Regions from separate parts of the Xanthomonas cannabis genome, predicted to be linked through region 2. Evidence: predicted binding sites of a transcription regulator. Region 2 holds the regulator's gene; each other region holds the start of a gene.

Region 1 (10,407 bases), 1.2 Mb from region 2:
GTCGGTGATCTTGTAGCCGGTGCTCAGGTTCCAGTAGATCGCCGGGCCCACGCGGCCGAAGTAACGTTTGCTGGTTTCGCCCAGATGCACGTTGGCGGTATCGGTCACCAGGCACTCGTCGGAGGCGCTGGGTTGATAGCCGTCGTCGAAGCGGGCGCAGGTGCCCCAGTTGACGGCGCGCATCGAGCCGAGCCGGCGGAAGTACACCGTCCAGTCCCAGGCGCCGCCGTTGTCCCAATGCACGCTGCCGCGCACACGGCTGCGCACGCGTTCGTCGCGGCGGTTCTCGTCGCTGTCGGTGCGGTAGATCTGCTCGCGGTAGGCAATCAGATTGTTGTAGTCCAGCGACAGCTGGAAGTTGCCCCAGCCTGCAGTGGCAAGGCGGTATTTCAGCGCGGCATCGATGCCGGAGGTTTCCATCTGCGCCAGGTTGATCGGGCCGCGCTCGATGCTGGCCAGGGTGCCGTCGGCATTGCGCGTCACCCGCGAGGTGATGGTGTCGCAATAGCCCGCGCCGCCCGGATTATTCCAGGCGCCACCGCTGATGGTGGTGCCGGTGCGGCAGCCGGCTTCGGCTGACAGGATCTCGTCGCGATCCAGGTCCTTGATCATTTCCTCCAGCTGGATGCGGTAGTAATCTACGCTCAACGACAGCCCTTGTGCGATGTCCCACACCACGCCACCGGTGAACGAGCGGCCGGTTTCCGAGCGCAGATCCGGGGTGCCGCGACGGTTCACATCCACGGTGTAGAAGATGTTGTTGTTCTCGTCGTTGCAGCCGCCGGTGAGGTAGGCGCCGGAGGAAATGCAGCGGTACTGGTCGATCACCGTCTGATTGGCGGAACTGGGTTCGCCCAGCACGTAGTGCATGTCCGGTGCGCGGAAGCTGGTGGCCACGGTACTGCGCACCAGCAGGCTTTCCACCGGCCGCCATTCCAGGCCCGCGCTCCAGGTGGTGTCGCTCTGCGTGCCGACATCGGTCGGAATCGCGGCAGACGAGCGATAGTTGCCGTAGCGGTCGTAACGGCCGGCCACATTCGCGCTCAATGTGGAGAGCAACGGAATCTGGAATTCCAGCCCGGCCGAACTGCGCATGCGTTCGCCGCCGCCGCTGTCCACCACGTCCACCGGGTAGCATTCGTTGGCGCATGGGTCCGGCGAGAGTTGATAGCCCTGCTTGGCGACTTCGGCCACGGTGGCAAAGCGGATCGGCCCGGCCCAGCCCTGCACCACATCGCCGCTCAAGCTGAAACTGGCTTGATTGACCCACGAATACGCCGAGTTGTGCGACTTGGCCACCAGGTCGTCGTACTGGTTCGACGACAGCGGCGAGTACAACCGCGCTTCGTTGATCGCATAGATCGGCGCGCCATCGGCGGCCGTGCCGACGGGGCTGCCGAGGAAATAGTCAGTGGCACGTGCGGTATCCACGGTGCGTACGTATTCGTCCACCGTGTAGCGCGAGCGGCCCACGCTCAGCTCCCAATCGAAGCGGTCGGCCCACACGCCGCGCAAACCGGCGCTCAGATCCCAGGACTGCTCCTTGTTGTAGTTGGCCAGCCGGTCCCAGCCGCCGGCTTCGCGCCGGGTGAGCTGACGGATCAGGTTCAACGAGCGACCAGTGGCCGCATCCTGAAACGGGCCCAGATAGGCGTACGGCGGGTCGTAGGTCCAGCGGCCGATGCTGCGGTTGGCCGAGAGCGTGGCCCAGGCTTCGGTGGCCTCGCCGAACTTCCAGGTGCCGTAGAGATAGGCCGAATAATCTTCGCTGCCGGTCACCAGGCCCCAGTCGCCGTAGTCGCGCGCCACGCCGCAATAATTGCCGGCATTGGCGAGCGCGCCGGTGTTCTGGTTGTAGCTGAGGCGCTGCCCGTCGATGAACTCGCCGCCGAAGCGCGCGCAGGTGCCCGCAGGTGGTGCCAGGCGCTCGTTGGTGTTGGCATCGACCAGGCTCAGGCCGGTGAACGGGTTGAAGCCGTACAGGCGATTCTGGCCGGTCCAGTTGGAATAGGACATGTCGTCCGAATCGTCCATCTGCGGGCGATCGCGCCCGCTCAACGGGTCCCGCCTGGTGGCCTGCAGCGCGTAGGTCAGGCTCCAGTTCTCGCCGGTGCGCCCGCCTGCCCAGGACACGTCGAAACTGTCGCGCCCCCCTTCGGTGGCGGTGCCACCACGCAGCCGCACCTGGTCACCCTGATAGTCGCGCTTGAGGATCACGTTGATCACGCCGGCCACCGCGTCGGAGCCGTAAATGGCCGATGCGCCACCGGTGAGGATGTCGATGCGCTCCACCGCTGCAGAGGGAATATTGCTGTAGTTGGAAAAGTTGCTTTCGCCGCCGTACGGCAGCGGGTAATCGGCCACGCGGTGGCCGTTGACCAGCAGCAGGGTGCGGCCCGGGCCGAGGTCGCGCAGATTGATCGGCGAGGCGTTGGGCGTGTGCGAGCCCCACTGCGTATCGGCTTCCACCGAGCCTTGCTGATTCATGCTGTTGAGCACGTCGTAGACGGTGGCAAACCCTTCCTGCTGGATCTGCTGCGCCGAGATGGTGACCACCGGCTGGGCGCCTTCGACCTGCGCGCGCTTGATGCGCGAACCGGTGACGCTGACCGCATCCAGGGTGGAGGTGGCGCGCGGTGTATCCGGCTCGGTTTGCTGGGCCATGAGCGGTGGCGCGACGGCAGCCGTCAGCGCTAAGGACACGGAAATCGACAAGGCAAGACGATGACTGCGGCAGTTCATAAGATCCCCGGGAGAAGCCGGACGTGGCCGGCGTGGCAGTGCACTGCAACGACGTCCGCCAGCGATGCATGCACCGCTGCCCCTTGTCCGATGGCCCCCCGACCGCTCGGCGCAAACGCCTGCGCGAACGACGCTAGAACTGCGATGACATCGGTGTCAACACATTGTCACGCAAGTGTGATTGACGTCGCGATCTGCGAGCTTTTGCGATGGTGAACACGGTTGGGGCCGCGAGCTGGCTGCGCGGGCCGCATCGACCTTGCGTAGGAGCGCACCCGGGCGCGACTGGGGCGTTATCGGTGAAGCCGTTCGCGCCCAGGTGCGCTCCTACGGGTCATGGGGGACTGTGTGGTCATGCCTGCGCAGGATTCGACACGGTTAAGGCCGCGAGCTGGCTGGGCGGGCCGCATCGACCCTGCGTAGGAGCGCACCCGGGAGCGACTGGGGCGTTATCGGTGAAGCCATTCGCGCCCAGGTGCGCTCCTACGGGGTCATGGGGACTGTGTGGTCATGCCTGCGCTGGATTCGACACGGTTGGGGCCGCGAGCTGGCTGCGCGGGCCGCATCGACCCTGCGTAGGAGCGCACCCGGGCGCGACTGGGGCGTTATCGGTGAAGCCGTTCGCGCCCAGGTGCGCTCCTACGAGGTCATGGGGGACTGTGTGGTCATGCCTGCGCAGGATTCGACACGGTTGGGGCCGCGAGCTGGCTGCGCGGGCCGCATCGACCTTGCGTAGGAGCGCACCCGGGCGCGACTGGGGCGTTATCGGTGAAGCCGTTCGCGCCCAGGTGCGCTCCTACCGGGCATGCGGTTTGCATGACCAGTGGAATGCGTGCGTCGGCCACCTGCTTCGGGCCGATCATCCCAGCAATCGCGTGCTGCCATCCAGCTCGTCGGACACAAAAAACCCCGCCTTGCGGCGGGGTCCTTTTGCACTGCAACAGCCGAAGTGGCGTGGATCAGAAATCCATGCCGCCCATACCGCCCATGCCACCGCCGGCCGGCATCGCCGGCTCGTCCTTCTTCGGTGCATCGGCCACCATGGCTTCGGTGGTGATCATCAGGCCGGCGATCGAGGCTGCGTTCTGCAGCGCCGAACGGGTGACCTTGGTCGGATCCAGGATGCCGAACTGCACCATGTCGCCGAACTCGCCGTTGGCGGCGTTGTAGCCGTAGTTACCGGTGCCTTCCTTGACCTTGTTCAGGATCACGGACGGCTCTTCGCCGGCATTGGCCACGATTTCGCGCAGCGGGGCTTCCATGGCGCGCAGGGCGATCTGGATGCCGTGGGTCTGGTCTTCGTTGGCACCGGTCAGGTTGCCGACGGCCACCAGCGCACGCACCAGGGCCACGCCGCCGCCCGGGACCACGCCTTCTTCGACGGCTGCACGGGTGGCGTGCAGGGCGTCTTCGACGCGGGCCTTCTTTTCCTTCATTTCGATTTCGGTCGACGCGCCGACCTTGATCACTGCAACGCCACCGGCCAGCTTGGCCACGCGCTCCTGCAGCTTCTCACGGTCGTAATCGGACGAGGTGTCTTCGATCTGGGTCTTGATCTGGCCGACGCGCGACTCGATCGCGGCCGAATCGCCGGCGCCATCGATGATCGTGGTGTTTTCCTTGGAGACCTGCACCTTCTTGGCGCGGCCCAGGTCCTTGATGGTCGCCTTCTCCAGCGCCAGGCCCACTTCCTCGGAGATCACGGTGCCGCCGGTCAGCACGGCCATGTCTTCCAGCATCGCCTTGCGACGGTCGCCGAAGCCCGGTGCCTTGACGGCCACGACCTTGACGATGCCGCGGATGGTGTTGACCACCAGGGTCGCCAGCGCTTCGCCTTCGACTTCTTCAGCCACGATCAGCAGCGGCTTGCCGGCCTTGGCCACGCCTTCCAGCACGGGCAGCAGGTCACGGACGTTGGAGATCTTCTTGTCGTGCAGCAGGATGAACGGGTCGTCCAGGTCGGCCGACTGGCTCTGCTGGTTGTTGATGAAGTACGGGGAGAGGTAGCCGCGATCGAACTGCATGCCCTCGACCACGTCCAGCTCGTTTTCCAGGCCCGAGCCTTCTTCAACGGTGATCACGCCTTCCTTGCCGACCTTCTGCATCGCTTCGGCAATGATGTTGCCGATCGACTCGTCCGAGTTGGCCGAGATGGTGCCGACCTGGGCGATCGCCTTGTCGTCGGTGGTGGGCTTGGAGATGTTCTTCAGCTCGGCGACGGCGGCCTTGACGGCCTGGTCGATACCGCGCTTGAGGTCCATCGGGTTCATGCCGGCGGCCACGGCCTTGGCGCCTTCGCGGATCAGGGCCTGGGCCAGCACGGTGGCGGTGGTGGTACCGTCGCCGGCGTTGTCGTTGGTCTTGGAAGCGACTTCCTTGACCATCTGCGCGCCCATGTTCTCGAACTTGTCAGCCAGTTCGATTTCCTTGGCGACGGAGACGCCGTCCTTGGTGATGGTCGGCGCGCCGAAGCTCTTCTCGAGCACGACGTTGCGGCCCTTCGGGCCGAGGGTTGCCTTCACGGCATTGGCAAGCACGTTGACGCCACGGACCATGCGGGTACGTGCGTCTTCACCGAAACGAATGTCTTTAGCAGCCATTGTCTGAAACTCCGGAATTTGAGATTGGGGATTGGGGATTGGCTAGAGCGGGTTCCGGGGGGATGCGGGACCAGCTGCGCGAAGCGCACTGACCAATCCCGAATCTCGACTCCCGAATCCCGCCGTCAACGGCTTCAGCCGATGACGGCCAGAATGTCGTCTTCGCGCAGCACCTTGTACTCGACGCCTTCGGACTTGTAGCTGCTGCCGGCGTACTGGCCGTAGATGACCTTGTCGCCAACCTTGACCACCGGCGCGCGCAGGCTGCCGTTGTCCAGGGGCTTGCCGGCGCCGATGGCGACGACTTCACCCTTGGTGGACTTTTCCTTGGCGGAGTCCGGGATCACGATGCCGCCGGCGGAAACTTCGTCGGCTTCGATCGGCTTGACTACAACGCGGTCGTGAAGCGGCTTGATGCTCATAGAGAAAGACCCTCTTAAGTGATTGATTGGTCTGGAAATTATCGGCGATGTTAGCACTCGCACATGACGACTGCCAGCACAGCGCGCGGAAAAAACCCGACAGAGCGGGTGCGGGCCAGAGATTGTGCTGCGCGGGCAGCTTTCAAGGGCTGGGCGTAAAAAATTTTTCGGCTGCGCGGTCTCATCCAGGGGCCAGGACGACTGCGGCGCACGGCCTGCGGGGCATCCCGGCGGTGCGCGTTGGCAGCGGCTACAGGGCCAACCATGCCAGCGGCCGTGCCCAGGCGCCGCCGCGCGAGCAGCAGCGCCGCTGATTCCCCGCAGCCACCTCATCCCGCTCATTACCAGGCGCGCATCCAGCCGCACTCTAGAAAAATGGAACCAGGTTCCACCGCTTGTCATGCGCACGCTCTACAGTCGGGATCGCATTCCCCGATCACAAGGAGCTGTCGATGAGGTTGCCGTCCCGTGTTGTGTCCCTGCGTTGCACCCTGCCCCTGGCCTGCGCGTTCGCGCTCAGCGCCACCGCCGCCAATGCGGCGGTCTTCATCAACGAACTGCACTACGACGACGCAGGCGCCTCCGGCGACAGCGGCGAAGGCGTGGAAGTGGTGGCCACCGCCGGCGAATCGTTGAGCGGCTACCGCATCTATCTGTACAACGGCAGCGCCCCAAGCGCAGCCACGGTCTACGCTAACACCGCGGTGCCGGCCGGCAGCCTGGTCAGCTGCGGCAGCCAGGTCCGCCTGGCCACCGTGAGCTACGCCAGCAACGGCGTGCAGAACGGGCCCAACGATGGCGTGGCGCTGGTCGACCCCAACGGGCAACTGGTGCAGTTCCTCAGCTACGAAGGCGCCATCACCGGCAGCGGCGGCCCGGCGGCCGGGGTCACCAGCCAGAATCTGCCGGTCAGCGAGAGCAACAGCAGCGCGGTCGGCAGCTCGCTGCAACTCACCGGCACCGGCAGCGCGGCAGCCAACTTCAGCTGGGCCGGCTCGGCGGCGCAGACCTTCGGCGCCTGCAACCGCAGCCAGACCTTCAACGGCAGCGGCGGCGGTGGCGGCACCACCGGTGCGCCGACGATCACCAGCACCACGCCGAGCCAGGGCGCCACCGGCTTCCCGGCGGCCGGCGACCTGGCGGTGGGCTTCAGCGAGGCGGTGACGTTGAGCGGCGGCGCGTTCGCGCTGAGCTGCGCCAGTTCCGGCAACGTGGCACTGAGCTACGCAACGACGGGCACCCGTTTCACCCTGTCCACCAACACCGCCCTGGTCGGCGGCGAGCGCTGCACGCTGGCCATCACCGCCAGCGCCATCCGCGATGCCAGCGGCCTGAGCCCGGCGGCCAACCAGTCCATCGCCTTCACCGTGGCCACCGCCAGCGGCGGCGCCACCGGCTACTACTCGCGGGTGAACACCACCAGCCCCAGCCAGCTGCGCTGCTCGCTCAACGCCACCATCCGCGGCCACACGGTCTACCCGTACAGCGGCACCGGCACCAATACCTGGACCATCCTGGAGATGGCCGACGAAGACCCCAACAACAGCGGCCGCATCCTGGACGCGTACCGCAACCGCAGCTACGCCAAGGTTAGCGACCGGGCCGGGACCGGCAGCGGGCTGACCTACAACCGCGAGCACACCTGGCCCAACTCGCTGGGCTTCGGCAGCGCCACCGGCGACCGCGGCCTGCCGTACGCGCCCTACACCGACACCCACATGCTGTACCTGACCGACACCACCTTCAACGCCGACCGCGGCAACAAGCCCTATGCCACCTGCACCAGCAGCTGCGGCGAGCGGGTGACCGAGGTCAACGACGGCAGTGGCGGCGGCAGCGGGCGTTACCCGGGCAATTCCAACTGGGTGCGCACGCCCGACGGCAACGGCGGCACCTTCGAAGTGTGGGGCCGGCGCAAGGGCGACATGGCGCGTGCGGTGATGTACATGGCCATTCGCTACGAAGGCGGCACCGATGCAGCCACCGGGCAGTCCGAGCCGGACCTGGAGCTCACCGACGACCGCAGCCGGATCGTGCAGACCTCGTCTTCGCCCGCGTATATGGGCCTGCTGTCCACGCTGCTGGCCTGGCATCAGGCCGACCCGCCGGACGATGCCGAACGTGCCCGCAACCAGGTGATCTTCAGCTTCCAGGGCAACCGCAACCCGTTCGTGGATCATCCCGAATGGGCCACTGCCGGCCTGTTCACTTCGGCCAAGCCGGCCAGCTGCCAGCTGGCCAACTGAGCTGCACCGGCCCGACGCGTGATGCGTCGGGCCGGTGGGGTTCGGTCACGCGGAAAAACGTACGGCACCTGATGGCGGCCAGGCGCCGGTGCCGACGGCGTGGGTCGCAGCAGGCGAAACGCCCTCGATCGGATCCGACGCCGCTGCTGAATACCGCGGGCGTGGCAATGCGTCGCCTCCGCACCGACATGCAGGCTTCCAAGATCGCCTTGCCAAGGATCCCGGCCTCCTCGCGCTGGGCGAAGTGACCGCCGGGTCACCGGCGCAATGCATCTCCCAACCGTTGTCGGCCGGTCTTGGCATCCGGCGCCGCGCTCCGCGCCACGGCAAGGTCGGCGCAGTGTGGCAGGTGCTCTACCGACCTCCCTGCGCAGCTGCACCGAGGCATGGGCACCCTGCCTACCGGCATTGCGAAGGCAGCGAAGTTGACGCCCTGTTCCGGAATCGGCGGTCGATCCCCCGCAGGCGGGGCATTACACTGCGCAGCTGCAATGAGCGCCTCTTCCCTCCATCTGTTGTTCAGCACCTGCCCGGATGCCGACAGCGCCGACCGCATCGCGCACGCCTTGCTGGACGAGCGCCTGGCCGCCTGCGTCACCCAGTTGCCCGGCGCGCAATCGCTGTACCGCTGGAACGGCGCCATCGAGCGCAGCACGGAAGTGCAGTTGCTGATCAAGACCTGGGAAGACCGCCTGCCCGACGCCATCGCGCGGCTGCAGGCGCTGCATCCGTATGAACTGCCGGAGGCGGTTGCTGTCCAAGCCAGCGCCGGGCTGCCGGCCTACCTCGATTGGGTCCGGGCCGACACCCGCAAGGAATCCTGACGTCCATGAAGTCTCTGTCCCGCTGGATCGCCCGCTGCGCGCTGCTGGCCGCCCCCTTGTTCGCCGCGCCGCTGGCGCTGGTGGCGCCACCCGCGCAGGCGGTCAGCGAGGCCGACCTGCTGCCGGTGGACCAGGCCTTCGCGCTGACCGCCCAGGCCGACAGCCGCGACAGCATCGGTCTTAACTGGAAGATCGCGCCGGGCTACTACCTGTATCGCCATCGCATCAGCGTCAAGTCCGGGCAGGGCTTTTCCGTTGGCGAACTGGCGCTGCCGGAGGGCGAGAGCAAGCACGACGAGTTCTTCGGCCAGGTGCAGACCTACCGCAAGCAGTTGCAGGCCACCCTGGCCGGCAGGGCAGAGCCGGCGCTGAAGACGGCGGTCCTGCAGGTGCAATACCAGGGCTGCGCCGATGCCGGGGTGTGCTACCCGCCGCAGCGGCGCGAGATCCGCGTCGCGCTGCCCGAGGCAGCGGCCGCCGGCGCGCCCACCGCCGCACCGCAACGCGAGAACCTGGGCGCACTGGTGCCGCGCGGCGCGTCGGGTCCGCGCCTGTTCGGCGCCACCGGCCAGGCCGCCGGCGTGGACGCGCTGCCGCTGCCGGCCGAGCAAGCCTTCACCTTCGAGGCCATCGTCGGCGACGGCAACAGCCTGCTGCTGCGCTTTACCCCGGCACCGGGCTATTACCTCTACCGCGACCGCACCTCGCTGGCCGTGGAAGGCAGCACCGGCGTGCGCACCGGGCTGCCGCGCTGGCCGCAGGGCAAGACCCACCGCGACGAACATTTCGGCGACGTGGTGGTGTATTTCGACCAGGCCGAAGTCACCCTGCCACTGCTGCGCGAGCGCGCCGAGCCGGCGCACGTGACCCTGGTGGCCACCTTCCAGGGCTGCCAAACCGACGGCATCTGCTACCCGCCGATGACCCGCCGCGTGGCGCTCGACCTGCCTGCCGGCACGGTCTCGCCGCAGAACCAGGCGCAGGCCGCGCCGCTGATGATTTCGCCGCTGGCCGCAGGGCAGACACCTGCCGACCCCGCGCCCGCCCAAGCCAGCGCCTCCGCGGCGCCGCCGGCTGCGAGTGCCGCGGCCGACAATCCGCAGCGCACCCAGCCGCCGCATACCGACAAGGGCCTGCTGGCGATGCTGGCGCTGGCCCTGCTCGGCGGGCTGGTGCTGAACCTCATGCCCTGCGTGCTGCCGATCCTGTCGCTGAAGGTGCTGGGGCTGGCGCACAGCGGCGAGAGCCGCAGCCATGCGCGCAGCCATGCCATCTGGTATTCGCTGGGCGTGCTGGTGTCGTTCGCCGCCATCGGCGGGCTGGTGATCGGCCTGCGCGCGGCCGGCCAGGCGGCCGGCTGGGGCTTCCAGCTGCAGCAGCCGTGGTTCGTGGCGGCGCTGGCGTACCTGATGTTTGCAGTGGGCCTGAGTCTGTCGGGGGTGTTCACGCTGGGCAGCAACCTGGGTGGCATCGGCCAGTCGCTGGCCGCGCGCAACGGGCCGCTGGGCGACTTCTTCACCGGCGTGCTGGCCTGCGTGGTCGCCAGCCCCTGCATCGCTCCATTCATGGGCAC
Region 2 (10,407 bases):
GACGAGCACGCATCCACATCCGAAACGCACGCCGCGCCGCGGTATGAGCTGCCCGATGGCCGCCATCTGCAGCGGCAAGGCCAGCGTTTCGTGACCGAAGGCGGCGAGCTGCAGCTTTCCATGCCTTGAGACGGTGTTGATCATTTTTTGACCAGCCAACCGGCAGCCCTTGCTGTGCAAGGGCTGCGCCCGGTTATCCACATGCTTGTGCAGCATTCATCCACACCCTGTGTGGATGAAACCGTTGCCGGCCCCTGTTACCTCGCGTAGGCGCTGTCTTAGCGCACCGAACAACTGCGCGGCGCATGTGCACGCTCGAGTGCGCTACGGTGATTGCCACAAACGTCGGACCGTGAACCGACAGTGCTTCAACCGATGGCGCGATCCGACCGTTCCAACACGCGCCCGATGCCACTGCGGTCGATCTCGCTCGCGGCCTGGGTGAGCGCCACCCGGTCGCTGTCGGGCTCGAAGCCGATCCGGAAGTGCAACTCGCCCACCGGCGTACGCGAGGAATGGATCGACGACAGATTCACCCCATGCTGCTCGAACACATGCAACAGCGCGCGCAGCGAACCAGGCTGGTCTTCCGGCAGGTACACGCTCAGGGTCAACGGCTCGGTGAGATCTGCCAGCAGATAGCCCACCCGTTCGTAGGTGTAGTTGCCGGCGGCCAACGCGTCGTGTTGCAGGGCCTGCGCGTTGTCGTACAGGAACCGGGCCCGGAACTGCACGCGTGCGGCATCGTCGCCCTGCGCGACGAGTGCACGCAGCTGTTGCAGCTGCAAAACCAAGCGGTCGAGCATTTCGCCCACGTACGGGTTGCCGAACTGGATGTCTTCGTAGATCGCGGGGTTGAGCGAGAGAATGCGCGCGATCACCGCCGTGTCCAGCTCGAACGATGCCGAGCGATACGGCATCAAGGTCTGCAACTGGCCCAGCAGCGGCGCGTAATCGCGCAAGGTGCCGGCCTGTGCCAGATGGGTGGCATGCACCATCGCCTGCACCAGCGCCATTACCCGGTCATGGTGCTCGGGCGTGGCGTAGACGCATTCGGCCTGCAGGGCCGTGCACAAGGCCTGTACCCACGTGGACCAGCGCTGCAGGCGCGCTTCGCATACCACCATCACCCGCCCCTTCAGCGTGGGCGACTTGGGTGGCGCAGTCATCGGATGCAGGCCGACCACCTCGGCCGGCGATGCCAGCATCGCCGCCACCGGCGCCTGCTTGATCGAGGTGACATCCATCCACAGCTGCGATGCCGCGCGCGCGCCGGCAAGCGCGACATAGCGCTCGATCAAGGCGGCGGTGTGGCGAATGGGCGCGGAAAAAATCAGCACGTCCGCCCGCTGCGCCAGGGTGGCTTCGTCGATGCCGCCACTGTCGGCAGGATCGAAGCCGATCACTTCCAGCTGCATGCGCGTGCGCAGGAACTGCGCCAGCCAGCGTCCGTACGCGCCGGCAATGCCGACGATGCCGACGACCGGCTGGGGAATCATGCCAGGCGCTCGACGGCAAAACGCGGCGATGCCGCAAGCGCAGCCGGCGCGGCAGCCAGCACGTCGAACTCTTCGTACCCCGCGGCCAAAGTCGCTTCCAGTGCGCTGTGCACGCCACTGAGCGCATGGCCCACCGCCTGCTCGAACGGTACATCGCGCAGCAACAAGCCGATCAGCAAGGCCATCAGCACATCGCCGGTGCCGGCCACGTCCACCGGCAGATGCGGGCTGGCCCAGCGATAGACCGCTTCCGTGCTGACCGCCAGGGTGACCAGCTCGCCTGCTGCACCGGCCACACTGTGGGCGAGCACCCACTGCGGCCCGCGTGCCAGCAAGGCACGTGCGGCGGCGATGGCATCGCCCTGCTCCAGGCTGGGCATGCCGGTCAAACGCCCCAGTTCGAAGGCATTGGGCGTCACCAGCCAGGCGTGCGGCAGCAGGCGTTCGGCAAAGACGCGCTCCAGTCCCGGTTCGACGTAGGGACCGGTGTGCGTGTCGCCAATCACCGGGTCCAGGCAATAACGCAGCTGCGGCGCCTGCGGAAAGGTCTGCTCCAGCCAATCGGCGAAGGCTTGGCCGTTGGCCAGGCTGCCGAAATAGCCGGACACCAATATGCGTGCACGCTGCGGCAGGCCGCGTTCGGTGGCGCCGAGCAGGAGGTCGGCCAGCCAGTCCGCCGGCAGGATGCGGCCGCGCAACGTGGCGTAAAACGGCGCATTGCTCAGCAGCGTCGTCGGCACTTCGGCCACACGCAGCCCCAGCGCGCGCAGCGGCGGCACCGCAGCGCTATTTCCGGCGTGCCCGTAGACCAGTTGCGACTGCACCGAGATCACATCGATCGGCGAAGGACCGTCGGGGCGCTGGCGGCGACCGTGGACGAGGTGGCTGTCGGTTGCATCGCTCATGGGGTGGCCGTCTTCGTAGAGATGACGCCATTATCCTCCGCAACGCGTGAGCGGATATGCGGGTAGTGGATCAGTGTGATCCGGCGTGTAGGGATGGCACGAGATGGCAGCTGCTCGATGCATTGCCATACCGAACGCCGTTGAGCGTTGCCACGACCGCGCCTGGCGTGTCCATGGTAATGCGAGGTGAGTGGCTGCCACGTTTGGCCATCGATTGAGGGACGAGCGGCTGATGCCCCTGCAGGCTCACCCTCATCCGCCCTTCGGGCACCTTCTCCCGATGGGAGAAGGAAGATCGTTTTTCTGCCGTTTTCTGGCGTTGCGAAGGACACGATTACGTCATCGACCGCGAGCGACGGATGCCGTGCATGCGCACCCTCATCCGCCCTTCGGGCACCTTCTCCCGTTGGGAGAAGGAAGATCGTTTTTCTGCCGCGTTCTGGCAGTGCAGAGGACACGATTGCGTCATCGACCGCGAGCTACGGATGCCCTGCAGGCTCGCCCTCATCCGCCCTTCGGGCACCTTCTCCCGATGGGAGAAGGAATGAGGTCTTGCCGCGAGAAGGGAGACGCATGGCGTCTCCTGTCGCTCCCCGCGAGACAGACGTCGCTTACGACGTCATACGGTCCCAGAAACCCTTGACGCCATCGATGAAGGTGGCCGACTTGGGCGAATGCTTGCGCGCATCCTCACCGGTGAACGTGGCCTCGAACTGTTGCAGCAGCTCACGTTGATCGGCGGTGAGGTTGACCGGGGTTTCCACCACCACGCGGCAATACAGATCGCCTTCGCTGCGGCTGCGCACCGAGCGCACGCCCTTGCCGCGCAGGCGGAACAGCTTGCCGGTCTGGGTTTCGGCCGGGATGCGAATTTCCGCCTCGCCGCCCAGGGTCGCCACGCGGACGGTATCGCCGAGCGCCGCCTGCGAGATGCGGATCGGCACTTCGCAGTGCAGGTCGTCGCCATCGCGCTGGAAGATCGCATGCTCACGCACGCGCACTTCCACATACAGATCGCCCGGCGGTGTACCGGCCGGACCGGCCTCGCCCTCGCCTGCCAGACGAATCCGGTCGCCGGTATCCACGCCGGCCGGCACCTTGATCGACAGCACCTTGTCCTCTTCCACGCGCCCTGCCCCGTGGCAGGTCTTGCACGGGTTCTGGATCAACGTGCCGCGCCCGTCGCAATGCGGGCAGCTCTGCTGCATCGCGAAGATGCCGCGCTGGATGCGGACCTGGCCGCGTCCATGGCAGGTACCACAGGTCTCGACCTTGCCGTCTTCCGAGCCGCTGCCATGGCATGGCGTGCACTCGATCAGGGTTGGGATCTCGATGCGTCGCTCGATGCCGGCGACGGCTTCTTCCAGATCCAGTTCCAGGACGTAACCGACGTCGGCACCACGTCGCGCAGCGCGCGGACCGGCGGCGCCACCGCCAAAAATATTGCCGAAGATATCGCCAAAGATATCTCCCATGTCCGGGCCACCAGGCCCGCCACCACCGCCCATGCCGTGCTCGAACGCCGCATGGCCGTGCGCGTCATAGGCACGACGCTTATTGCCATCGGACAGCACTTCGTAGGCTTCCTTGCATTCCTTGAACGCCGCTTCGGCAGCAGCGTCGCCGGGGTTGCGGTCCGGGTGGTGCTTCATTGCACAACGCCGATACGCCTTCTTCAGCTCTTCGTCGCTGGCGCCACGGGCCACGCCCAGCACTTCGTAATAATCGCGTTTGCTCATAAGCCGGGATTCGGGATTCGTGATTTGAGATTCGTTGAAACGCGAAAGCGGACAGCATGTGCTGTTCCGCCCTGGCGACGCGACGCGTAGAGGATATCGGGGTGGGGACTCACCCGCACGGCGGCGTGCGAATCCCCACTCCCGACTCCCAAATCACGGCTTACTTCTTGTCGTCCTTGACCTCGGTGAACTCGGCGTCCACCACGTCGTCGGCGGCCTTGGAGGCCTGCGCATTGCCGTTGGCCGCATCGGCGTTGCCGCCCTGCTCTGCTGCGGCAGCCGCGGCGTACAGCGACTGGCCGGCTTCTTCCAGCGTCTTGCTGCGCGCTTCGATCTGCGCCTTGTCGTCGCCCTTCATGGCGGTTTCCAGATCCGACAGCGCCGCTTCCACCTTGCCGATCACATCGCCACCGACCTTGCTGCCATGCTCGGTGATCGCGGTGCGGGTGGCGTGGATCAGGCCATCGGCCTGGTTGCGGGTCTGCACCAGCTCCTGGAACTTCTTGTCTTCTTCGCGGTTGGCTTCCGCGTCGGCGACCATGCGCTGGATCTCTTCGTCCGACAGGCCCGAACCGGCCTTGATCTCGACCTTCTGTTCCTTGTTAGTCTTCTTGTCCTTGGCCGACACGTGCAGGATGCCGTTGGCATCGATGTCGAAGGACACCTCCACCTGCGGCATGCCGCGCGGCGCCGGCTCGATGCCGGACAGGTCGAACTTGGCCAGCGACTTGTTGAAGCGGGCCTGTTCGCGCTCACCCTGCAACACATGCACGGTCACGGCCGACTGGTTGTCTTCGGCGGTGGAGAAGGTCTGCGACGCCTTGGTCGGGATGGTGGTGTTCTTTTCGATGATCTTGGTGAACACGCCGCCCATGGTTTCGATACCCAGCGACAGCGGGGTCACGTCCAGCAGCAGCACGTCCTTGACGTCGCCGGCCAGCACGCCGCCCTGGATCGCCGCGCCCACGGCCACGGCTTCGTCCGGGTTGACGTCCTTGCGCGGTTCCTTGCCGAAGAAATCGGCAACCGCCTGCTGCACCTTCGGCATGCGGGTCTGACCACCGACCAGGATCACTTCGTTGATGTCGCTGGCGCGCAGCCCGGCGTCGTTCAACGCGGTGCGGCACGGCTCGATCGACTTCTTGACCAGGTCTTCCACCAGCGCTTCGAGCTTGGCACGGGTCAACTTGATGTTGAGGTGCTTCGGGCCCGAGGCGTCGGCAGTGACGTACGGCAGGTTCACTTCGGTCTGCTGGCTGGACGACAACTCGATCTTGGCGCGCTCTGCGGCGTCCTTCAGGCGCTGCAGCGCCAACGGATCCTTGCGCAGGTCGATGCCCTGGTCCTTGTTGAATTCGTCGACCAGGTACTCGATGACGCGGTTGTCGAAGTCTTCGCCGCCCAGGAAGGTGTCGCCGTTGGTGGCCAGCACTTCGAACTGCTTCTCGCCATCGACTTCGGCAATTTCAATGATCGAGACGTCGAAGGTACCGCCGCCCAGGTCGTACACGGCAATCTTGCGGTCGCCGCCGTTCTTGTCCAGGCCATAGGCCAGCGCTGCCGCAGTCGGCTCGTTGATGATGCGCTTGACGTCCAGACCGGCGATGCGGCCGGCGTCCTTGGTGGCCTGACGCTGGCTGTCGTTGAAATACGCCGGCACGGTGATGACCGCTTCGGTGACCTTCTCGCCGAGGAAGTCTTCGGCGGTCTTCTTCATCTTTTCCAGCACGCGCGCGGAGATTTCCTGCGGCGCCATGCGCTTGCCATCGCTGGTCTGCACCCAGGCATCGCCGTTGTCGTGCGCCAGGATGCCGTACGGCACGTGCGAGATGTCCTTCTGCACTTCGCCGTCGGTGAACTTGCGGCCGATCAGGCGCTTCACTGCGTAGAAGGTGTTCTTCGGGTTGGTCACCGCCTGGCGCTTGGCCGAGGCACCGACCAGCACTTCGCCGTCCTTGGTGTAGGCGACGATCGAGGGCGTGGTGCGGTCGCCCTCGGAATTTTCGATGACGCGGGCCTTGCCGCCGTCCATGATCGCCACGCACGAGTTCGTGGTGCCGAGGTCAATACCAATGATCTTGCCCATGGATACGCTCCTGATGATTCTGTAGCTGTGTCCGGCGACGCCGGGTCTGGCTGAGATGTGGGGGTGGTGCGCAGGTGTTCAAGCCATCCGTGCGCATCTGTGTTTCACCGGCGCGCCTGGCAGTTCAGCCGGGCGCTGCCGGTCAGTCGTGCTTGGCCACGACCACCAGGGCCGGACGCAGCAGGCGGTCGTTGAGCAGGTAGCCCTTCTGGAACACCTGCACGATGTGGCCGGGCGCGATGCCTTCGGCCTCGCCCTGGCTGATCGCCTGGTGCTGGTCGGGGTTGAACGGCTGGCCGACCGGGTCGAGCAGGGTCAGGCCATTGTCGGCAGCGACCTTGAGCAATTGCTTGTAGGTCATGTCCAGGCCATCGCGCAGCGGGCTGGGCTCGCTGCCGGCGGCGGTCAACCCGGCGTCCAGGCTGTCGAACACCGGCAGCAGCTCGCCCAGCAGCTTCTCGTTGGCGAACTTGCGGGCGTTCTCGACATCGCGGGCGATGCGCTTGCGCTGGTTTTCCAGGTCGGCGCGCTCGCGCAGGGCGTCGGCCTTGACCAACGCGATCTCGCTGCGCAGCGACTCGATCTCGGCCTTGAGCGGATCGGTCTCGGGTGGGTTCTGGGACAGGTCTTCGGAGTCGAATTCGGGGTGGTCTTGGTTCATGTGCAGTTCCCGGGCAAGCGGAACGCCCGCCCCAACGTCACCCCGTATGTGGGCGCTCGCGCGCGTTTCAAGCAAACAATCGCGCCGATCGCCGCCGGTTATCGCGCGCCGGGCGGCTCCATGGCCGCGCCCAGCACCTCGGCGGCGGTCTGCACCAGCGGAATCACCCGGTCATAGGCCATGCGTTTGGGACCGATCACGCCCAGCACGCCCAGCACCTGGCCGTTGGCGGTGTATGGCGCGGTGACCAGCGAGACATCGTCCAGCGACACCATGCCGGTTTCCTCGCCGATGAAGATGCGCACGCCCGGCGCCTGGATGGTGCGTTCGAGCAACTGCAGGATCTCGCGCTTGCTGGCGAAGGCCTCGAACAGCTCGCGCAGCCGGTCCAGGTCCGACAGGTCCTGCACGCCCATCAGGCGGGTCTGCCCGGCCATCACCATGTCGTCGGCATCGGCCGGCACCAGCGCCTCGCTGGCCAGGTCCACGCTGTGCGCCAGCAGCTGCTCCATCTCGCTCTTGGCCATGCGCAGCTCGCGCAGCAGGCTGACGCGGATGTCCGACAGCGCGCGCCCGGCGAACTGCGCATTGAGGTAATTGGCCACCCGTTCCAGCTCGGCGGGCTCGTAGGCGCGGCGCGGCTCGATCACCCGGTTCTGCACCTCGTTGTCGGCAAACACCAGGATCGCCAGCACCCGGCGCGCGTCCAGCGCCACGAAATCGATATGCCGGAACGCAAACTGCTCGCGCCGCGGCGCACTGACCACCCCGACGAAGTGACTCATCGCCGACAGCATCTGCGAGGCGCTGCCCAGCAACGATTGGGTGCCGTTGCCGCTGGCCAGCTCCGCGCGCAGGCGGCGCACTTCGTCTTCGCCGGGCGGCTGCATCTGCACCAGGCTGTCAACGAAGACCCGGTAGCCATGTGCAGTCGGAATGCGCCCGGCCGAGGTGTGCGGGGAGCTGAGCAAGCCCACGTCTTCCAGGTCGGCAAGAATGTTGCGGATGGTGGCCGGGCTGACATCCAGCCCGGCATGCTGGGCCAGGGTCTTGGACCCCACGGGCTCGCCGTCGCGGATATAGCGCGCAATCAGCGTGCGCAGCAACTGGCGGGCGCGGGGATCGAGCATTGGGGACTGGGACGCGCGCATGGGATCATCCGGTGAGACTGGGCATAGATAATGTCTGGCCCCGGGGATGGCAAGCGCCTGATTCCCCGTCTGCCCCTCCCACCCTAAGCTTCCCCAAAGCGTTCACACTCGACCCCATGCTCAGACACCTCTCGATCAAGGATTTCGCCGTTGTCCGTGCCACCGAACTGGAATTCGGGCCGGGCATGACCGTGGTGTCGGGCGAAACCGGCGCCGGCAAGTCGCTGATGGTGGACGCGCTGGGCTTTCTGTCCGGCCTGCGCGCCGACAGCGGCGTGGTGCGCCACGGCGCCGACCGCGCCGAACTGTCGGCCGAATTCCAGCTGCCGGCCGAGCACCCCGGCCTGGCCTGGCTGGCCGACAACGAACTGGATGACGATGCCCAGTGCCAGCTGCGCCGGATCATCCGCGCCGACGGCGGCTCGCGTGCCTGGATCAACGGCCGCCCGGTCACCTCCTCGCAACTGGCCGAGCTGGCCTCCCGGCTGGTGGAAATCCATGGCCAGCACGAACACCAGGCCCTGATGGCCCGCCACAGCCAGCTCGCCCTGCTCGACGCCTATGCCCGCAACAGCGCCCAGCGCGAGCAGGTGCGCCAGGCCAGCCAGCGCTGGCAGGCACTGCTGGACGAGCGCGACGCGCTGTCGGCGCAGGGCGATGTCTCCGACCGCATCGGCTTCCTCGAGCACCAACTTGCCGAACTGGAACGCGAGGACCTGGACCCGGCCGCGATCGCCGCCCTGGACGTCAATCACCGCCGCCAGGCCCATGCAACCGCGCTGATCGGCGCCTGCGACAGCGTGGCCCAACAGCTCAACGGCGACGACGGCGCCAGCGCGCTGGGCCTGTTGCAGGACAGTCGACACGATCTGGCCCGCGTGGCCGAGCACGAACCGCGCCTGGGTGAGGTGGACGCACTGCTGGACAGCGCCGTGATCCAGATCGAAGAGGCACTGGCCCTGCTCGACCGCGTGCGCGACGACCTGGACGCCGACCCGGCCCAGTTCGAGGCCATGGAACGCCGCCTAGGCCGGCTGCACGACCTGGCGCGCAAACATCGCGTTGCCCCGGACGAGCTGGCCGCCCACCGCGACCACCTGAGCGCCGAGGTGGAGAGCCTGCGCGGCGCCGACGAGCGCCTGCAGCAGCTGGACAAGCACATCGACACTGCCACCGGCGTCTGGCGCAGTGCGGCCAGCGTGCTCAGCGCAAGCCGCCAGAGCGCCGCCGAGGCCCTGTCGGCCGCCACCACCACCCTGATCGGCGAACTGGGCATGGGCGGTGGGCAATTCCTGATCCAGCTGCAGCCACACGACAGCGCCCGGCCGGACCCCAACGGCGCCGAGCGGGTGGAATTCCTGGTAGCCGCCAACGCCGGGCAACCGCCGCGCGCCCTGCGCAAGGTCGCCTCCGGCGGCGAGCTATCGCGTATCTCGCTGGCCATCGAGGTGGCCGCGCTCGGCCTGGACAGCGTGCCGACCATGGTGTTCGACGAAGTGGATTCGGGCATCGGCGGCGCGGTGGCCGATATCGTCGGGCAAAAGCTGCGCGCCCTGGGCGAAGAACGCCAGGTGCTGTGCGTGACCCACCTGCCGCAGGTTGCGGCCAAGGGCCACGCGCATTACCGGGTCAGCAAGGCACCGGTGGACGGCATGACCCAGAGCGCGGTCGAACTGCTCGGCCCGCAGGCCCGCCAGGAAGAACTGGCGCGCATGCTCGGCGGCGTGGAAGTGAGCAAGGAAGCCCGTGCGGCTGCCCGCAAGCTGTTGCAGAGCGCCTGATCGGGGCCGGCAGCGCGCGTGGTGCCGCCACGCCGGTGCGAAGGCGGCGGCAGTGATGACGCGTGGCAGCACGACCGTCGCGCGCTTGCGAGAGTTCCTTTCCACTGAGGAGACTCCCTACCCTCGTCAGCAAGACGCCCTTGCTCCGCTGACGAGGCTCCCTTCCCCCGCCTGCGGGGGAAGGCGCCCGAAGGACGGATGGAGGCGACATCGCCGCAACACGACCACGACAGGCGCGACAGCCGTACACGGTGTCGCCCCTCATCCGGCGCTGCGCGCCACCTTCTCCCGCCAGCGGGAGAAGGGATGCCTGGCTGCACGTGATCTGCCGGTTGCACGGCAACTGACGACCCACCTACTCCCTTCTCCCGCCTGCGGGGGAAGGTGCCCGAAGGGCGGATGGGGGCGACATCGCGGCGACGCGACCACGACAGGCGCGACAGCCGTACACGGTGTCGCCCCTCATCCGGCGCTGCGCGCCACCTTCTCCCGCCAGCGGGAGAAGGGATGCCTGGCTACGCGCGATCTGCCGGTTGCACCGCAACTGACCACCCACCTGCTCCCTTCCCCCGCCCGCGGGGGAAG
Region 3 (10,407 bases), 2.3 Mb from region 2:
GGGTCGCTCGATCGGCATTTCGAACCAGGCATAGATGAAGCTGCCCAACGGAATGTCGCCCATCGCGAAGCGCTCGCCAGACAGATACGGCTGCTGCGCCAACGCCGCATCGGCACGTGCCAGCAGCTCGCCCGATTGCGCCAGCGCTGCGGCGATACGTGTGGCATCGCGCTCGGCCTCCGGTGTGCGCAATACCCCCCAGAACAGATCGCGGAACACACCTGCAAACGTCGATGTAGTCCAGTCCATCCAGCGGTCGCCCAGCGCGCGCTCGGCTGGTGATTGCGGATACAACACCGGTGCGTACTGCGCAGCCAGGTAGCGCACGATCGCATTGGATTCCCATAACACCAGCGTGCCGTCCTGCAAGGTCGGCACCACGCCATTCGGGTTCAATGCGCGATACGCCGGCGTGTCGTTACCGCCGAATGCACCGCCCACCTCGATCGAGGTATAGGCCACGCCGGCTTCTTCCGCGCACCACAACACCTTGCGCACATTGCTTGAATTCCGACGTCCCCAAATCGTGATGGCGGGCATCGCGGCAGCGGGCATATTTGCGTCATGCGTCATGCTCAGCCCCCTGCTGCAGGTTTGGCTGGCGCGCGCGCCGGGCGCTTGGCAGCAGCCGCCGGTTGCGCCGTCGCAGTGGCGGGCTGCGTCGGTTTGCCGCGCCCACCCTTGGGCATATCGCGCACCCACAATGCCTGCTCGTCTTGCTTGATTTCGAACAGGCCGATCGCGCGCACCAGGTCGCTGAGTTTGCGGTAACCGTAATTGCGTGGATCGAACGAGGCCTGGTTGGCGACCTGCTTGCCCACCGCGCTCAGCAGCGCCCAGCCATCGTCTTCGCAAGCGCTGACGATCGCATTGCGCAGCATCTGCACCAGCCGCGTGTCGCTACGCAATGCAGTGGCGTCCTTGCGGCCGGCCGCGCTGTCGCTGGCGGCCGCAGCCTGCTCGCCGAGCGCTTCGACATAGGTGAACTTAGAACACGCATTGACGAACGGCGCCGGGGTTTTCTGCTCGCCAAAGCCATAGACCTTCATGCCGTCGGTCAGCAGGCGCATCACCAATGGGGTGAAATCGGCATCGCTGGAGACGATCGCAAAGCCGTCCAGATTGCGTGCATACAACAGGTCCATCGCATCGATCACCATCGCCATGTCCGAGGCGTTCTTGCCGGAGCTGTAGGCAAATTGCTGGATCGGCCTGATCGCGTAATCGTGCAACGCGGCCTCCCAGCCTTTCAGGTGCGGGCTCTTCCAGTTGCCGTAGGCACGGCGCACGTTGGCCACGCCATAGCGTGCCACTTCTGCCAGCACCACATCGATCTTGCCCGCCGGCGCGTTGTCCGCATCGATCAGCAAGGCGATCCGCTTGTCGGGATTGTCGGTCATGCTCATGGCTCCACTATTGTCTCAGGGGCGGTATCGAGTGCGGGATCGGCGTCCACTTCTGATGGGGTGTCGGGCGTCTCAACGTCCGTAGTCGCTGCCGCCGGCAAGGTGTACTCGGTGCCATCGCGCAAGGTGAGCAGCCCCTCGCTGAGAATCTCCTGATCGGCACCGGCACTGACCCAGGTCGCCGCGACGCGACCAGCGCCGCGATCGCCTTCCACGTCGAAGACGAACTCTTCGCCACCCGCTGCCATTCCGGTGCGCAGCAGATCCACGCGCATGCTGCGGATCTGCCCGATGTGTTCCTGCACCACGGCGTCTTCCTGCAGCGCAGTGCGCGCCTGGTCGGCAAACATCGACCAGCCGGTACCGACCAGCCACAGGCCCGCAGCAAGCACCACCATCCCGAACACGCTCGCACAGGCCAGGATGCCGATCAGGCCGATGGCCACGCCACTGCGTGGCTGTCTGACCGCAGCCGCAGGAGCAATGTTTGCTGCTGCGCTGTGCGCCGGGGCAGGCGGCAGCGGTGGCAAGGGCGGTGGCAGTGAAGACATGCAATGACCGTCGGCGGCAGATGCGACATGATGCCGCAGGCGTGCGACGCCCACGCGTCATGTTCATGGGCGATTTGGCATGCTGTCGCGCCCGCGTCGCACTCCATCGGACCTGACGATGACCTCTTCCCCCTCTCCCGCTCCCTTGCATCTGGTCGTGGTCGGCGGCGGCTTCGCCGGCTTGTGGGCGACCCGTGCACTCGACGACCCCGGCATCCGCATCACCCTGATCGATCGGCAGAACCACCATCTGTTCCAGCCGCTGTTGTATCAGGTGGCCACCGCCGGCCTGTCGGCACCGGACATCGCCGCACCGCTGCGGCACATCCTGCGCGAGCAGCGCAATGTCGAGGTGCTGCTCGGCGACGTCGCAGAGATTGCGCCGACCCGCCGGGAAGTGGTGCTCGCCGATGGCACGTCGCTGGGCTACGACATGTTGCTGCTGGCCACCGGCGCCACACATGCCTATTTCGGCAACGACCAGTGGGCCGAACACGCGCCCGGCCTGAAGACCCTGTACGACGCGCTGGTCCTGCGCCGCAAGCTGCTGCTCGCCTTCGAGCGCGCCGAGGCCGAATCCGACCCCGCGGCGCGCGCCGCCTGGCTGAGCTTCGCAGTCGTGGGTGGTGGCCCGACCGGGGTCGAGCTGGCCGGCACCCTGGCCGAGATCGCCCGCCACACGCTCAAGAACGAATTCCGCCATATCGATCCACGTCAGGCACGGGTACGCCTGGTCGAAGCCGGCCCGCGCGTGCTGCCATCGTTTCCGGAAGATCTCACCGACAAGGCGCGCAAGCAGCTTGAGCGGCTGGGGGTGGAGGTGCACACCGGCACGCCGGTCAGTCATATCGATGCGCTGGGCTATCAGCTCGGCGAGACCTTCGTGCCGGCGCGCACCGTGGTGTGGGCGGCCGGCGTCGCCGCCTCGCCGCTGGCGCGCACGCTCGGCGTGCCACTGGATCGCGCCGGGCGCGTGCTGGTTGAGCCAGATCTGAGCGTGCCCGGCCATCCGGAGATTTTTGTCGGCGGCGACCTGGCGTCGGTGCAGCAGGGCGGCCGCCCGGTACCGGGTGTGGCACCGGCGGCCAAGCAGATGGGCAAGCACATCGCCAAGGCCATCCGCGCACGCCAGCGCGGCCAAGCCGCGGCCGCCTTCCGCTATCAGGACTTCGGCAACCTGGCCACCATCGGCCGCATGGCCGCCATCGTGCATGTCGGCAAGCTCAAGCTGTCCGGCATCGTCGCGTGGTGGTTCTGGCTGGCCGCGCACGTCTACTTCCTGATCGGCTTCCGCAACCGCTTCGTGGTGCTGGTGAACTGGGCGATGGCGTACTGGAGCTACCAGCGCGCCGCGCGCATCATCTTCGGCGGCGCCACCGACGACCCGCCGCCCAGCAGCAAGGACGGATGACAGCGCCACAGGCCGTGCGCGATGCTGTGCGGCCTGATGCGACGACCTGACCGTGGCAACTGTCCTGTTCCTGCTGGATCTGCTCGGCACCTTCGTGTTTGCCCTGAGCGGTGCGACCGTGGCGGTGCGCAACCGCCTGGATCTGTTCGGCGTGCTGGTGCTGTCCTGCGCGGCGGCGGTGTCCGGTGGCATCGTGCGCGATGTGCTGATCGGCGCCACCCCGCCGGCCGCATTGGTGCACCCGCAGTATCTGCTCACGGCCTGCCTGGCCGGCGTTGCCGGTTTCTATTGGCATGCAGCGGTGGAGCGGTTGCGCAACCCGGTGCAGATCTTCGACGCGGCCGGGCTGGCGTTGTTTGCGGTCTACGGCACCAGCAAGGCGCTGGACTATCAGCTCAGCCCGCTCAGTGCCACGCTGCTGGGCATGCTCAGCGGCATCGGCGGCGGCATTGCGCGCGATCTGTTGGTCGCACGCACGCCAGTGGTGCTGCAGGCCGAGTTGTACGCCGTCGCCGCGCTCGCCGGTGGCGGTCTGGTGGCCATCGGCCATGTGCTCGGCGTGCCGCAGGCCTGGTCACTGGCGACCGGCGCCGGCGTGTGTTTCGGACTGCGCTTCATGGCGATCCGCTACGGCTGGCATCTGCCGGTGGCGCGCCTGCCCGACTGACACATTGTCGCGCAGGCGTGATCCTGGCAGCGGCGTCAGACGGCTGCTCGCACCCGCAGACACCCCAACGCAAACGGCCCGGATAACCGGGCCGTTTGTGCGACATGAACTGCGGAAGCAAAAGATCAGGCGACGAACAGCGCCTTCATCTTCTTCAGCGCGTTCGCCTCGATCTGGCGAATCCGCTCGGCCGACACGCCGTACTCGTCGGCCAGCTCCTGCAGCGTCACCTTGGATTCGGAATCCAGCCAGCGACGCTTGACGATGTCGCGCGAGCGCGTGTCCAGACCGGCCATGCCTTCGCGCAGCAACTGCAGCTGGTTGTCTTCGCTGTCGTGGCGCTCGTAGGCCTGCGACGGATCTTCGTCGTTGGCCACCAGGTAGCTCACCGGCGACGGCGGACCGTGGTCATCGTCTTCGTCGGAGGACGCGTCGAAACCGATATCGCGACCGGACAGGCGCGACTCCATCTCCATCACTTCCCGTTCGGAGACGTTCAGGTCCTTGGCGACCGCCGTCACCTCGGAGGCATTGAGCCAGCCCAGGCGGGTCTTGGACTTGCGCAGGTTGAAGAACAGCTTGCGCTGCGCCTTGGTCGTGGCGACCTTGACGATGCGCCAGTTCTTCAGGATGAACTCGTGCATTTCGGCACGGATCCAATGCACTGCGAAGCTGACCAGGCGCACGCCCATGTCAGGGTCGAAGCGCTTGACCGCCTTCATCAGGCCGATATTGCCTTCCTGGATCAGGTCGCCCAGCGGCAGGCCGTAGCCGTTGTAGCCGCGGGCCACGTGCACCACGAAGCGCAGGTGGGAATGGACCAGTTCGCGCGCGGCGTCCAGATCGAGCTCGTCGCGGAAGCGGCGGGCCAGATTCTGCTCCTCATCGACCGACAGCACCGGGATCTGGTGCACGGCACCGATGTAGGCGTCCAGCGAACCGAGCGCACTGGGAATCGGGAGATTGTTTGCCACGAGGGCAGTCGAAGTAGTCTGGTTCATAGGCACCATCTTAGCAGTCGAACTATTGGACTGCCGGGTATGGAAAGAGTTCCCAGCGTTCCATTTATAGGACGTTCGGGCTTCCATGCTTGCCGGCGTTCTACCGTACAGCTTCCCGAATTCTGACTCCAAACTAGCACCCCACGCCTGCGCAGACCGTGACAAAACGCGCGACGACGCGGCGCCCGGCCCGGGCTGTTCAGCCGGCGGCCGACGTTGTGTCCAACCCGTCGCGCGGCGGCAACGACCAGTCGATCGGAGGGAGGCCCCGGCGCTGCAGATGCTCGTTGGTCTTGGAGAAATGCTTGCAGCCCAGAAAACCGCGATGCGCCGACAACGGCGACGGGTGCGGCGCCTTGAACACGCGATGGCGCGCCTGGTCGATGACCTTGCCCTTGGACTGCGCGTAGCTGCCCCAGAGCAGGAACACCAGGCCCTCGCGCTCGCGGTTGAGGGTCTCCACCACATGGTCGGTGAAGCCTTCCCAGCCCTTGTTCTGGTGTGCACCCGCCCGGCCCTGCTCCACCGTCAGCACCGCGTTGAGCAGCAGCACACCGCGGCGCGCCCACGGCATCAGATAGCCATGGTCCGGGCGCGGGATGCCCAGATCGTCCTGGATCTCCTTATAGATGTTGAGCAGCGACGGCGGCACCGGCACGCCGGGCAACACCGAAAAGCACAGCCCATGCGCCTGGCCTTCGCCGTGATACGGGTCCTGACCCAGGATCACCACCTTGACCTGATCGAACGGGGTCGCGTCGAAGGCGGCAAAGATCTGCGGCCCTGGCGGAAACACCCGCGCCCCGGCCGCCTTGCGCTGGCGCAGGAAGGCCGACAGCTCCTGCATCTCCGGGCGCAGCAGCCAATCGCCCACCTTTGCCTTCCACGACGGTTCCAGCTGGATGCGCCCTTCCACTTCACTCATAGCGTGACGGCCTGATCCTCGAGACGTGCCAGGCGCAGCTGGAACAACACCTTGGTCACCAGCAAGCGCTCCTCGATGGGCTTTTGCACCAGGTCATTGGCGCCGGCGCGCAGCAGTTCGGACTGGTTGCGTGGATTGGTGTCGCCGGTCATCACCAGCACCGGCAGGCGGCGCTTGCCGTAGGCGAAATCGATGCGGATACGTTCGACCACATCGCGGCCGTTGAGCTCGCCTTTCAGGGTCACGTCGGTCAGCACCACGTCGATACGACGCTCGGTCCGGCCCAGCGATTCGGCGGTCAGCAGCGCAAAGGCATCTTCGGCGGTCAATACATGCACCACCTTCAGGCTCTGGCGCTCGAGCATGCGCTTGGTCGCCTCGGCCACCACGCGGCTGTCTTCGATATAGAGCACGGTCGCGCCGACCACCGGCTCGGGCTGCACATAGCCACGGATGAAGGTAGCCAGGGCCTCATGGCCCAGCGCCTTGTCAAAATAGTCGGTGACGTATTCGGTGAAGCGGCGCTCGACCAGGTGCTGCTGCGCATCGCCGGACACCACGATGACCGGCACATATGCCTGCCCGGCCGCTTCGCGCACGCTGCGCGCCAGGGCCAGGCCATCGCCATCGGGCAGCGACAGCGAGGTCGTCACCAGATCCACCGCGCCGGCTTCCAGCGCATCGCGCGCTTCGGCGATGCTGGCGCAGCCAATCACCTGCACGTTTTGCAGCTCGCGCGTGAGCACGTCGGCAATGAGCTTGCGCACCAGCTTCGAACCATCGACGACCATCACGCGCGGTGCGTCGCTGATCAGGTGTTTGAGATCTGGTGGATGCATGGCAGGCCTCAGGTCTCGGTGGGACGGGTCTGGCGAAGGAAATGGCCGGTCACCAGCCAGGCGCCCAGCCAGCCCAGGACCAGGGTGCCGATGAGCACCATCACAGAATGCAGCAGATCCAGCCCGTGCAGCGTAAACGAACTGCCATAGCTGTCGGCCAGGGTCGCCAGCGGCGCACGCAACGCCAGGCCCGAAGCGGCAATCAGCGCAAGCGCCACGGCGCCAGCGCCCAGCCCGTACCACGCGCCCAGGTACAGGAACGGGCGACGGATGAAGCCATCGCTGGCGCCGAGCAGCTGCAGCACGCCGATCTCTTCGCGCCGCGACTGGATGTCCAGCCGCACGGTGTTGCCGACCACCAGCACCGCACCGATGCCAAGCAGGGCCGACAGCACCTGTACCAGGCGCTCGCCGAAGTGCAGCCAGCCATCCAGGCGCTTGCGCCACAGCGCGTCGTGCTGCACCTGGTCGGTTTGCGGCAGGGCCTGCAGTGCGCCGGCCAGCTGCGCGTCGTCGGCCGTGTCGGCGGGCGTGACGATCAGCAGCGTGGGCAGCGGGTTTTCGCCCAGCGCTTCGGCAGCTTCATCGAGCTTGGCGCTCTCACGCAACTCGGCCAGGCCCTGTTCGGGGGTGCGCAGCGTGACCTGCGCCACATCCGGGCGGGCTCGCAGCTCGGTGGCCAGCGCCTGCGCGGCCTCGGCCGCGACATCGACCTTCAGGAACAGATTGATCTCCCGCGATTGCTGCACGCTGCCGGCCAGCAGCTTGACGTTGTCCAGCGCGATCGACAGCCCCAGCGGCAAGGCCAGCGCCAAGGCCATCACCACGATGGTCAGCAGCGTGGCCCACGGCTTGCGCATGGCGCGGCCCAGGCTGAAGGCGATGCTGTGCAGATGGTGGTCGATCCAGACGCCGAAGCGCGACGGTGCCACCGCTTCGGTATTGGCAAGCTTGCTCATTCGGCCAGGTCCTGCGGCGAGATGTCGTCGACCAGGCGGCCGTGGTCCAGGATCAGCACGCGCTTGCGCATCTGCTTGAGCAGCGCCAGGTCGTGGCTGACCACCAGCACGCTGGTGCCGCGCGCAGGAAGCTCGGCAAACAACTGCATGATTTCGGCCGCCAGCGCCGGGTCGAGATTGCCGGTGGGCTCGTCGGCCACCAGCAGGCGCGGTTCGCCGACGATGGCGCGGGCGATGCCCACGCGTTGCTGCTCGCCCGCCGACAATTGCGATGGCAGGGCTTTTTCGCGATGGGCCAGGCCGATGCGTTCCAGCGCCGAGCGCACGCGCTTGCCGATCTCGGCGCGGCGGGTGCCGCGCAGGATCAACGGCAACGCCACGTTCTCGGCAATGCTGCGGTCGTTGAGCAGGCGGTGGTCCTGGTAGACCGCACCCACCTGACGCCGATGCAGCGGAATCTGCCGGCCGCGCACCTTGAGCAGGTTGCGCTCACCCAGCAGCACCGCGCCCTGGCTGGGCCGCTCGCTGAGGTGGATCAATTTGAGCAAGGTACTTTTGCCGGCGCCGGAGTGGCCGGTCACGAACAGCATCTCGCCATCGGCCACCTCAAAGCTGACATCAGTCAGCGCCTGGTGGCCCCCGGCGTAGTGCTTGCTGACGTTGTCGAAACGCAGAACGGTCATCCGGCGATTATGCCGGAGCGCCCGTGCCTGCGTCGCATCGCCGCGTAACGGCGATGCGATTGCAGCGAAGCGATCGTCAGTTGCCCGAGACCAGCGACCGCAGGCGGCGACCGATGCGGCTCAGCAGCGACGGGCTGCCGCCCGGCTTGGCTGCGGCGCGCACCGGCTTGGCGACTACCTGTGTCGGCTTGCGCGGGGCAGCAGGTGCGGGCACCGGCGTGGACGCGACCGGCTCTGCACCGTCGACCGGACGGCCGTTGCGACGACGACGACGCTTGCGCGGTGCACGCTCGGCATCGGCCGCGATGGTGGACGGCGCGTCCACCGCTGCAGCGGCAACCACCGGTGTTTCGCTCGGTGCAGCCGTGGCAGGCGCCTGCCCTTCCACACGCGGCTTGCGGCGCGGACGCGGCTTGCCGTCGGCACCGGCGCTGGCGCCATCGCGGCGGCCGCCACCACTGCCGCTGCGCGAACCGCCGCCGGGACCACTGCGCCCGCCACCGCGACGCTGTTCTTCGGCGGCACGCTGCTCGCGCGCTTCGCGGAAGATCGTGCCCACGCTGTCGCCAGCGTCGTCGTCGGCCTCTTCGCCTTCCACCGGCACGCGTGCTGCACGCGGCAGCGGGGTCAACAGCTCGGTGGTCACCGGTTCGACCGGGATCTTCTGCTCGATGTAGGCCTCGATATCCGGCAGGCTCATCGCATAGCGCTCGCAGGCGAAGCTGATCGCATCGCCTTCTTCGCCCAGACGTGCGGTGCGGCCGATACGGTGCACGTAGTCTTCGGCGTCGAACGGCAGGTCGTAGTTGTAGACGTACTTGACCCCGTCGATATGCAGGCCGCGCGCGGCCACGTCGGTGGCGACCAGGATTTCGAGCTGGCCCTTCTGGAAGCGGTTGAGCAGCGACTCGCGCTTCTTCTGCGGCACGTCGCCCGACAGCACACCAACGCGGTAGCCATGGCGCTCCAGGGTGCGCGCCACGCGCTCGACGAACGCCTTGGTGTTGACGAACACCATGGTGCGCGCGCCTTCGCTACGCGACAGCAGACCCAACAGCAGCGTCTGCTTCTCTTCGTCGGACGGGAAGTAGATGCGCTGGCGCACCCGCGCAGCGGTGATGGTCTCGGTCTCGACGACGAGCTTTTCCGGCTCGTTCATGTGCTCGTAGGCCAGCTCCAGCACGCGGTGGCTGAGCGTGGCCGAGAACAACAGCGTCTGACGGGTGCCGCGCTCGGGCATGCGCCGCAGCAGGAAGCGGATGTCCTTGATGAAGCCCAGGTCGAACATGCGGTCGGCTTCGTCCAGCACGCAGATCTCGCAGGCATGCAGCGAGACCACCTTGTGCTGCTTGACGTAGTCGATCAGCCGGCCCGGCGTGGCGATGATCACATCCACGCCCTGCTGCAGCAGCTCGCGCTGCTTGTCGTAATCCACCCCGCCGTAGACCAGCGCAAAGCGCAGCCCCAGGTCGGCGCCGAACTTGACTGCGTCCTTGTGGATCTGGATCGCCAGCTCGCGGGTGGGCGCCAGGATCAACGCGCGCGGGTCTTCCGGCTTGCGGTCGGCCAGCGCCGGGCGGATCAGCAGGCGGTTCATCACCGCCACCAGGAACGCCAGGGTCTTGCCTGTGCCGGTCTGGGCCTGGCCGGCGACATCGCCGCCCGGCAGCGCGACCGGCAGGGTCAGCGCCTGGATCGGGGTACAGCGGGTAAATCCGGCGCTCTCCAGCCCGGCGATCAGCGCCGGATGCAGTTCGAACGAGGAAAAGGTCAAATCGGTCAGCGGTTTGTCGCTCATTATTCCGTCTTCGTAAGGCGCCCTGGGCAGCCCGGGCGCGGCTTGCATCGATGCCGACAGCGTCGCAAACTGCGGCAGTTGTGGCGGACAGCGCGGCTTCAGGACTGACACTTGATTCAGTCGCGCAATGCCCCAGTTTAACGCAATGTGGCGGCCTGCCCGATCGG

The links. The regulator HrcA, encoded in region 2, represses chaperone genes, less so after heat shock. The targets are predictions, from matches to a motif close to TTNGCACTCNNNNNNNNNGAGTGCNAA.
Region 1: a site for HrcA is predicted at 5,815-5,841, ahead of RZV17_RS02715 (co-chaperone GroES). Genes of this name have one in related genera too.
Region 3: a site for HrcA is predicted at 5,047-5,073, ahead of rpoH (RNA polymerase sigma factor RpoH). Genes of this name have one in related genera too.

What each region holds. Positions count from the first base shown of each region.
Region 1 is NZ_CP136580.1:628,982-639,388, reverse strand. Features, by position in the region: gene RZV17_RS02725 (TonB-dependent receptor domain-containing protein) at 1-2,664, opposite strand, end outside; gene groL (chaperonin GroEL) at 3,702-5,342, opposite strand; gene RZV17_RS02715 (co-chaperone GroES) at 5,477-5,764, opposite strand; gene RZV17_RS02710 (endonuclease) at 6,217-8,010, shown strand; gene cutA (divalent-cation tolerance protein CutA) at 8,502-8,834, shown strand; gene RZV17_RS02700 (protein-disulfide reductase DsbD) at 8,840-10,407, shown strand, end outside.
Region 2 is NZ_CP136580.1:1,783,561-1,793,967, reverse strand. Features, by position in the region: gene RZV17_RS07710 (hypothetical protein) at 1-129, shown strand, start outside; gene RZV17_RS07705 (prephenate dehydrogenase) at 369-1,499, opposite strand; gene pdxY (pyridoxal kinase) at 1,496-2,404, opposite strand; gene RZV17_RS07695 (hypothetical protein) at 2,773-2,952, shown strand; gene dnaJ (molecular chaperone DnaJ) at 3,016-4,143, opposite strand; gene dnaK (molecular chaperone DnaK) at 4,304-6,229, opposite strand; gene grpE (nucleotide exchange factor GrpE) at 6,372-6,890, opposite strand; gene hrcA (heat-inducible transcriptional repressor HrcA) at 6,989-8,020, opposite strand; gene recN (DNA repair protein RecN) at 8,158-9,822, shown strand.
Region 3 is NZ_CP136580.1:4,237,747-4,248,153, forward strand. Features, by position in the region: gene RZV17_RS17925 (glutathione S-transferase) at 1-540, opposite strand, end outside; gene RZV17_RS17930 (NYN domain-containing protein) at 576-1,406, opposite strand; gene RZV17_RS17935 (hypothetical protein) at 1,403-1,957, opposite strand; gene RZV17_RS17940 (NAD(P)/FAD-dependent oxidoreductase) at 2,076-3,368, shown strand; gene RZV17_RS17945 (trimeric intracellular cation channel family protein) at 3,421-4,035, shown strand; gene rpoH (RNA polymerase sigma factor RpoH) at 4,161-5,036, opposite strand; gene ung (uracil-DNA glycosylase) at 5,236-5,961, opposite strand; gene RZV17_RS17960 (response regulator) at 5,958-6,800, opposite strand; gene ftsX (permease-like cell division protein FtsX) at 6,809-7,759, opposite strand; gene ftsE (cell division ATP-binding protein FtsE) at 7,756-8,442, opposite strand; gene rhlB (ATP-dependent RNA helicase RhlB) at 8,519-10,240, opposite strand.